Regions from separate parts of the Colwellia sp. BRX8-9 genome, predicted to be linked through region 2. Evidence: predicted binding sites of a transcription regulator. Region 2 holds the regulator's gene; the other holds the start of a gene.
What was found. Region 2 encodes FNR, which switches genes on or off when oxygen is low (the NO sensors DNR and NnrR bind a similar motif). Its sites were predicted from a motif close to TTGATCTAGATCAA; they were not measured.
Positions count from the first base shown of each region.

Region 1 (4,557 bases), on a different contig from region 2:
GGCAACCGATACAGTTATTCTCTTCCCAAAGTTCTTTACCGTGAGCAACAGCTTCGGTAATATTTTCACGGTGATCCCTTTCAGGCATCACTTTGGTGGTGTGGTAGGTCAAAGCTAGAAATATTAAGAAGAAGAATACGCTTCCTCCATAATAAATATTCCGAGCCATGCCTTTAGTAAAACGCTCTGACATGGTGTTTTCCTTAGTAAAAACGATAATAAAGCTTGAGGATAATAAACCGCTCTTAAATAAGGAGACTTGATTTCTATCAAGTTTTAAAGAATGTGTAATAATTTGTGACTAAAAAAAAGGTAAGTATGCGTTATATCAAAAAAGTGGAAGTTTTTTCGCCATTGCCCTAGAAACATTTAGCATTCCCAGCAAAACAAAAGCGGCATGCATAGTAACAAAGTAAATGATCATCACCATTAAAGACACTTCAAAAGCATCAGTTGTTAGTAAGACAACAAGCGGAATTACGATAATAAAAAAGCCGGCTAAAATAGACAATTGAATGGAGCGGTATAGATGAATACATTGCCAGCCTTTCTGGTGCTTTTTTTTAATAAATAACCATATTAAAATTAAAAAAGACAGGCCAGGTATAAGTAATAAATTCATCAAAAATAACGATTGATAAATAATAGCATCTCGGCCATCTTTGGCTGAATGGTGTTGGTTCGATGACTGCTCAACTGAATTTTTCATATAAACCTCTCTTAACTAAAAGTAACACTATTGTTTAGGTCAATGATTAATCTGAATAGACCGCCCAACGCCTTAAACATCACTACAAAAGATAAATTACACAAATAACAGCAGGAATTATAAATACATAGCCAAGTAATAATATCCGCCACATTTTAGGCGCTGTGCGAAGTTCCATGAAAACATCGGTAATTTGCTGCCCTTTAAGGAAAACAATTAATAATACAAAAGCAATTAAGTACTCTGGGGATTTTATAACCTGTCCGATATAAACTGAACTAAAGGTCAATATAATTAAAAGTAGCCAACTTATAATTGTTTGTTTCAAAGTGATCATAGTGTCATTACCGCCTCTTTAAATAACATAGATAAGTGGAAACAAAATAATCCATAACATATCAACCATATGCCAATAACTTGCACCCGATTCAAAGCCAGAGACGTCCTCTTGATAAGCACCTTTCTTAGCATTTACGCCAATAATAAGCAGAATAACCATACCTAAAAGTACATGCATAAAATGGAAGAAGGTAATAAGAAAATACAAAGTAAAAAAAGTATTTGTCTCTATATCAATGCCTATATTGAAGAGAAACTGATATTCCCAAATTTTTACTGCTAAATAAATACAGGCAATAACTTGTGAAATGACGAGTAAGTTAATTGATTGTTTAACTTGATGAAGATGAATAGCTCGAACAGATAAAGCAACAAATAAGCTGCTGGTGATTAAGGCAATCGTATTAATTAAACCCGCAATCGGGTGAAGCTTAGCTTTACTCGCAATGAACATATCACTATGTAATTGCTCAGTAATAGCAAAGCCAATAAAAAATATAGCAAAGACAGTAAGTTCAGCAAGAATAAAAAACCACATGGCTAAATCACCCGGCAGTCTTTTATTAACCATATTGTCAGCTACTTTAACCTCGCGAAGTTCTAAAGTTTTTGAAGTAATAACGCTGTTACTCATCAAAGTAAATTCTAGCAACATCCATTAAAGCATTAACCGTATCAATATCATCTGATAATGGTTCGGCTAAACAACAACGACAAACTTCGATAGGATTCATACCACTTGAAACCATTTTCGCTGCATAGATTAACAAACGTGTTGAAGCAACTTCATCGAGATCGTTTTTTTCTAAACGACGTAAAGCTTGGGCAAGTTCAACTAATTTAAAAGCTAAATGGGGATCAACCCCTGCTTCTTTAATTAAAATTTCTTGTTCTAATTCCGCAGTAGGGTATTCAAAGCGCAGTGCCACAAAACGCTGACGTGTACTTGGCTTCATACCTTTCAATAGATTTTGGTATCCGGGATTATAAGAAACAACCAGCATAAAACCGGGGGCGGCTTCTATTAACTCACCGGTGCGTTCAAGGGGTAATACGCGACGGTCATCAGCTAATGGATGCAATACAACGGTTGTGTCTTTGCGTGCTTCAACGACTTCATCTAAATAACAAATGCCGCCTTCACGAACAGCCTTTGTTAACGGACCATCTTGCCAATAGGTGCCGTTGGGACCAATTAAATGGCGACCTACTAAATCAGCAGCGGTTAAGTCATCGTGACAAGAAACAGTATAAAGGGGTTTATTGAGTTTTTCTGCCATATGGGCAATGAAACGCGTTTTACCACAACCTGTTGGCCCTTTAATTAATACGGGTAATTGATGGTGATAGGCATATTCAAATAAGGAGACTTCATTCTTTTGTTCTTTATAATATAAAGAATCGTCAGTTTTGGTCGAAGGTTTAAGATTAACGGTGTTCATAAAAACTCAAAGGCGTAATTTAACTTAACGTTAAAATACGCCCTAAATGAGTTAGCTGCAAATTTGAATGGACCTTAGTTGATTCCGATCAATTGAGCATGAAAATAGCGATTAATTAGCCAAAAATTGCGCGCATTAAACCGATAGCTTGTTCAACACTTTTACCATTTTTAACCTGAATAATAATTGAGTCACGTTTACCCTGCAAGTACGCTGGAAGATCTTCTGAGGTAAGCGCTTTGTCCACTAATATTTCAGCTGACTCTTTACTACGTTTTTTAGGCGTCGCCTTTGACTTCGACTTCGCTTTATTAAGCATTTTTTCACGTAACTTAATGTAGTTTGAATTTGGTGCTAAGTCAGCATCAGCAAATAAAAACAAATCAATTAATACCGCACGATTTTTCCAAAGAATAAGTTCACGATTCTCTTTGTTGCCAGTAGCTTCATCTTGAGCGCTTTCTTCGCCCTCATTTGCATCACTGTTTGCTTCAGCTATCTCTGGTTGTGCTTGATGCCACCATGCAAAAGTACGCATAGTACCAATCATGTCATGCCAGTAAGATGAAAAATCTGTGTTTTTTAGTTTAGCAATCGATAAGCCTTGGCAAAGAATATCAATTTTATTGTTATTTAATGCAATAAATTGATCCGGTCTGCGCATCGCTAATAGACGTGTAGCTACCGCTAAAGGCGCTTTTTCGCCTTGGGCTTTTGTTTGCGTATATTCTTTAAAAATTTGTTGGAAGTCGTTAACAAAACTTTGGTAGTTTGCATGACTTACTTCTCCAGTTAAAGGAATGTGCGCTAATGCTGCATCAAACTTTTCTGGCGACTGCTCAAGCAAGGTATGAAAAACTTTTGCACCTTTAGTGCCCGCAAACCATTCAACATCAAAATTATAAATGCTGTAGTCATGCTGAGTTGTGTGCTTACCAGAAAAAGCTAAACGGTCTTCAACAATTAAGTCTGCTAAAGGTTGTTGGCGAATTTCGTCAAGATAATTCAATAAACGTAAACGTTCATCTAAAGCATGAATCGTGCTTTGTTGTTCAATAAAACTGGCAAATATTGGCCAAGGAGCAATTCTAGCCATTTTAAACTGACTAAGCGTAAAGCCAGCTTCAAGAATATCTTGTAGCTTCTTAAGCGGTAAAAGTTGCTCATCTTCTAAAAGATCCTTATTAAGTTCTTCACGACATAGTCGGGCCAACTCGCCACACCAGCCCAGAAAATCATCTGGACGATGTGTCACTTTAACCGCCATTAAATTTAGGCTCAATGGCGTGACATATTTAAGGGCATTTTGATAAACCTGATTTTCAGCATCAGACAAGGGCATATTAACAGGTGAAGATAACAACTTTCTCATGAAACTATATAAACTCCGTATAAGGAATTATCACTAATAATACGGTTAAGCATAGATTAGAAATAATATAAAAAAAGCGTGAAAAATCCACGTTTTTATTAGGTATTGCAATTAAGTATATCGATTATAGCAAATGAGGAGTGTTTTGTTGATTTAATCTGCGAAAAAAAACGCTAGCCAACTTTAATCTTTATGCATCTACACCGCCCAACTTATAATTAGCATCGATAAAGCATAGCGTGTAGTTAAACGGAACGATAAAAGTGACGTGTAATGATTAGTTTTCAACAGCACTTTATTATAAGTTATTATTCTGTTAATTTAAGTACAGAGCTCTTCGTAGTTAAGTTATCCCGTGGCAAGACGAGATAAATATACCCGAATGTTAAGGATGACAAATGCATCGCATAAAAATAATTTTACTTTTGATATTATCTTTTGTTTTTCAGCCTGTTCAACTACATCTATAGATGGCTCAAAATCTGATATTAAACAACACATCAATATTCCTATTAATTACAATTTATTTGAACAAACAAAAATAGCGCCATTAAATGAGCAAGAGCTGTTTTACCTAACGCAAGACCAACAGAAAAAAGTAAAAATAGATTTTGAGAAAAAAGTAGCTACGGGCTATGAACCTCACCAAGCACTCTATCAGATACTTAACGAGAACATGGCCAATTTTACCTATT
Region 1 covers NZ_JACGVN010000005.1:86,499-91,055, reverse strand. The annotation lists gene H4J70_RS05745 (cytochrome c) at 1-193, opposite strand, end outside; gene H4J70_RS05740 (hypothetical protein) at 329-709, opposite strand; gene H4J70_RS21000 (cytochrome C oxidase subunit IV family protein) at 792-1,046, opposite strand; gene H4J70_RS05730 (cytochrome c oxidase subunit 3 family protein) at 1,065-1,682, opposite strand; gene H4J70_RS05725 (CbbQ/NirQ/NorQ/GpvN family protein) at 1,675-2,490, opposite strand; gene H4J70_RS05720 (hypothetical protein) at 2,606-3,862, opposite strand; gene H4J70_RS05715 (lipopolysaccharide assembly protein LapB) at 4,254-4,557, shown strand, end outside.
Region 1: the regulator FNR is predicted to act here: its motif matches at 2,569-2,582, upstream of H4J70_RS05725 (CbbQ/NirQ/NorQ/GpvN family protein).

Region 2 (4,557 bases):
ACGTTGAAGTTAAACAAGCCAGTGAACATTCTTTTTTAAGCCAACTGATCAGATTAAGTGAATCATCTCAGGCGCATAAACCCAAATTAGCAAAATTATCAGATAAAATCGCTCAATACTTTGTTGCGGTTATTTTACTAACCGCTATAGGTACTGCATTTTATTGGCAACAGCATTTACCTGAAGAAGCTTTTTGGATCACCTTATCGGTACTCGTTGCTACCTGCCCTTGCGCCTTGTCACTGGCAACCCCCACAGCGTTAACCTGTGCGACCACACGCTTAAACCGCGAAGGTATCATGATAAAATCTGCACATGTTATGGAAACATTACCGAAATTAACCACTATTGCCTTTGATAAAACAGGTACCTTAACTTCTGGTGATTTTTCTATTAATGAAATAAAGCGCTTTAATAATGAAAAGCTTAACTATAGCAAGCAGCAGGTTTTAGCTATAGCAGCAGCGCTCGAGTCTTATTCTGAGCACCCTTTAGCCAAACCGTTTAAAGCATTTCGTGATTACTCCTACCATACTCAAGCCGTTGAAATTAAATCTGGTGCTGGTATTCAAGGGAAAGTGAACGGTCAATACTTTCAAATCGGCAAACCTAATTGGTTGCTTAGCGAATCAAGTATGTTGGCAGAATTTGCGACGGCTTCTTGCCTATTAGTAGCAGACAACCAATTAGTCGCTGCTTTTTATTTAAGCGATGAAATTCGCAATGATGCCCAAACGCTGTTAGATGACTTAAAGAAATGTAATATTTATACCATCATGCTATCGGGTGATAACCCTGCTGGCTGTGAAAAAGTTCAGGCATTGCTACATTTAGACGAGATACATAGTACTTTGACTGCGGCTAATAAGATGGCGATAATAAAAAATCAGCCTAAAAACTCAACCGTTGCTATGGTCGGCGATGGTGTCAATGATACGCCAGTATTCGGCGCAGCCCATGTCTCGATTGCTATGGGGAGTGGCACCGATATAGCTAAAAGCGGTGCCGATGTTATCTTACTCAATAATCGTTTAAAGTCGATAACAACATTAAGACAGGTCGCCAATAAAACTCGTCGCATTATTTGGCAAAATTATTTTTGGGCATTCGGTTATAATGCTATCGTATTGCCCCTTGCCGTCTCAGGCTACATTACCCCCTATATGGCGGTTATAGGTATGTCTGCAAGTTCGATATTGGTTATCACTAACTCGTTACGTTTATTAAAAAAGTAAACGCAAACTTATAATAGAGCATAAAGACCATGAGCATTATTTATATTTTGATCCCCATAGCGATAATCCTAACCTCTATCGCCATTTATTTATTTTTTTGGGCAGTAAAAACTGAACAATTTGATGATTTAGAGAAACAAGGTATGAGTATCTTGTTTGATGAAGATGAAAACACTACCACCAAAAAGTCCACTGAAACCCATAGCGAAAATACAGCTAAAAATGATACGGGTAGTAAATAACAGCCATGTTGAGTATAGATTATTTATCGGCATTCATCATCGGCTTGTTAGGTTCGGGACATTGTATCGGTATGTGCGGTGGTATAACAACGATGTTAACATCTGCTATATCACCGCAACAAAAAGGCAGCGATAAATTTAAGCTGGTCGGTGCATATAATGTTGGCCGAATTTTTTCTTATAGCTTAATTGGGGCAATCGTTGGATTTAGTAGTTCTATTGCAATAAAGAATATTGGCGTTCCATTAGGTTTTTTACGGTTATTTGCAGCGGTATTTTTAATTTTATTAGGCTTGTATTTAGGCCAATGGTTAATGTGGCTATCAAAAGTTGAAAAAATGGGTAAGTTCCTTTGGCGTTATCTATCCCCGTTAAGTAAAAGGTTTATTCCCATTAATAATGCTAAACAAGCGCTAGCATTAGGAGCAGTCTGGGGATGGTTACCTTGTGGTTTAGTCTACTCGACATTAACTTGGTCCTTAGCCAGTGGAAGTGCCCTCAGTGGCGCCCTAATTATGACTAGTTTTGGTTTAGGTACTTTACCAGCCTTGTTAAGTCTTTCACTTGGCTCTTTTGGTATAAAGTCGTTGGTAACAAACACGAAATTCAAGAAAATAATGGCGCTAATGATAATTTCATACGGAATATACAGTTTAATGTTTGCATATCAGCAATTGTTTTAATATGATCGATAAATTAGGGATAACTCATTTAGGTTAATATGTATAAAAAGCCATGTTCTACATCTCAACATATTCATTGTCAAAACTGTAGTATCAGCGAGCTGTGTTTACCTTTCTCTTTAAATGATAAAGAGCTCGATACACTAGACAGCATTATTGACCGTAAACGCCCTATCCATAAAGGCGAACAAATTTTCCAAGATGGCGACAAAATGCAAGCTTTATACGCTATTCGCTCTGGAACATTCAAAACATTTACGGTTAATGAACAAGGTGAAGAACAAATTACCGGTTTTCATTTAGCGGGTGATTTATTAGGTTTTGATGCTATTGCTGAGTCAGAGCATCCTAGTTTTGCAAAAGCCTTAGAAACATCTATGGTCTGTGAGATACCTTACAATACTTTAGATTCATTATCGAATACGATGCCTAAGTTGAAAAAACAAATTCTTCGCATGATGAGTTCAGAAATCCGCGCAGATCAAGAAATGTTAACGCTACTTAACCGCAAAAATGCTGAACAACGCTTAGCAACTTTTATTTCAACCTTAGCCAGTCGCTATCATGCACGGGGTATGTCACTAACAGATTTTCGCCTAACGATGACGCGAAGTGACATTGGTAATTATATTGGTTTAACGGTTGAAACCATCAGTAGATTATTAAATCGTTTTCAAAAAAATGAATTAATCACAGTTGATGGAAAACTCATCACAATACTTAATATGGATAAACTTAACGAGTGTGCTTCACTGTAGTTTATCGCTTTTTTAAATAATTATAGATAAATGCTTAACATTAAAGATGTTAAGCATTTTTTTTATTGAAATATTATGATTTAAAGCAAATAATATCTATTAATTATGGTCTATTATTAATATTATTTAATAACTAGGGAGTAAATATTATGGATAAGTATAAAAAAATATTAGCCGTTATTGATCCAACCACTGAAAATCAAAAAGCGTTGAAACGTGCGATTGAATTAGCACGACATAGTGGCGGACAGATCACTGCATTTTTAACCATTTATGATTTATCTTATGAAATGACCACCATGCTTTCTGGCGAAGAGCGAGAAGCAATGCGTCAATCGGTTATTAATGATCGTAAACTATGGTTAGACGAAAAGATTTCAGAAACTGATCACCAAGACATAACCATAGATACCTGTATTATTTGGCATAATCGCCCATTTGAAAAGATCATAAAAAAAGTACTGGCTGAAAACTTCGATATTGTCATCAAAGGCACCCATCAACATGACAAGCTAAAGTCGGTTATTTTTACGCCAACAGATTGGCATATCTTAAGGAAATGTCCCTGCCCAGTATTACTGGTTAAAGACCATAGCTGGCCAAGCAATGGTAATTTACTTACCGCACTCAATATCGGTAGCGATGATGATGAGCACAAAGCGCTTAATAATAAGTTAACCCAAGAATCAATAGTGTTTTCTTCACTGATTAAAGCCAATGTTCATTTAGTGAATTCTTATCCAGGTACGCCAGTAAATATTGCCATTGAAATTCCAGAGTTTAACGCCTCTGAATATAACGACACTATGTTTAATCATCACAAAAGTGCGATGAAAGACCATGCTAATAGCTTTAATATTCCGCTTAAAAATACCCATGTTAAAGAAGGTTTACCTGAAGATGTTATTCAAAGTATTTCTAAGCACGTTGATGCTGAATTAGTTGTGTTAGGTACTATTGGTCGAACGGGGATTTCAGCGGCACTTATTGGTAATACTGCAGAGCATGTCATTGACCGCCTTAACTGTGATGTCTTAGCGATAAAACCTGATGGTTACCTCTCGCCATTAGCTTAATATTGAAATATGTAAATATCCATTAAAAAGCCGAGGATTTCCTTGGCTTTTTGCTATACTACGCGCGGTAAAATTCATACTTTTTATTTCAAATATCTCTAGGAAACACTATGAGCGCTCAATCAGCGACACCAATAACATCTTTAACACCCAGCCAAAAAATACAGCTGAGTAAACTTGAGAAGCGCTTAAGACGACATGTTGGCCAAGCTATCGCGCAATATAATATGATAGAAGATGGCGATAAAATAATGGTGTGCTTATCGGGTGGCAAGGACAGTTACGCCCTTCTGGCTATTTTAATGTTGTTAAAAGAATCAGCGCCCATTCATTTTGATATCGTTGCCGTTAATCTTGATCAAAAACAACCTGGTTTTCCTGAGCATATCCTTCCCGAATACTTAGAAGCTTTAGGTGTTGAATATAAAATTGCGCAAGAAGATACCTACTCTATTGTTAAAGATAAAATACCTGAGGGGAAGACCACCTGCAGTTTATGCTCTCGTTTACGCAGAGCTATTTTATACAAGGTCGCGGCAGAAATAGGCGCAACTAAAATTGCA
Region 2 covers NZ_JACGVN010000015.1:38,694-43,250, forward strand. The annotation lists gene H4J70_RS13375 (heavy metal translocating P-type ATPase) at 1-1,235, shown strand, start outside; gene ccoS (cbb3-type cytochrome oxidase assembly protein CcoS) at 1,265-1,477, shown strand; gene H4J70_RS13385 (sulfite exporter TauE/SafE family protein) at 1,483-2,160, shown strand; gene fnr (fumarate/nitrate reduction transcriptional regulator Fnr) at 2,199-2,918, shown strand; gene uspE (universal stress protein UspE) at 3,068-3,994, shown strand; gene ttcA (tRNA 2-thiocytidine(32) synthetase TtcA) at 4,105-4,557, shown strand, end outside.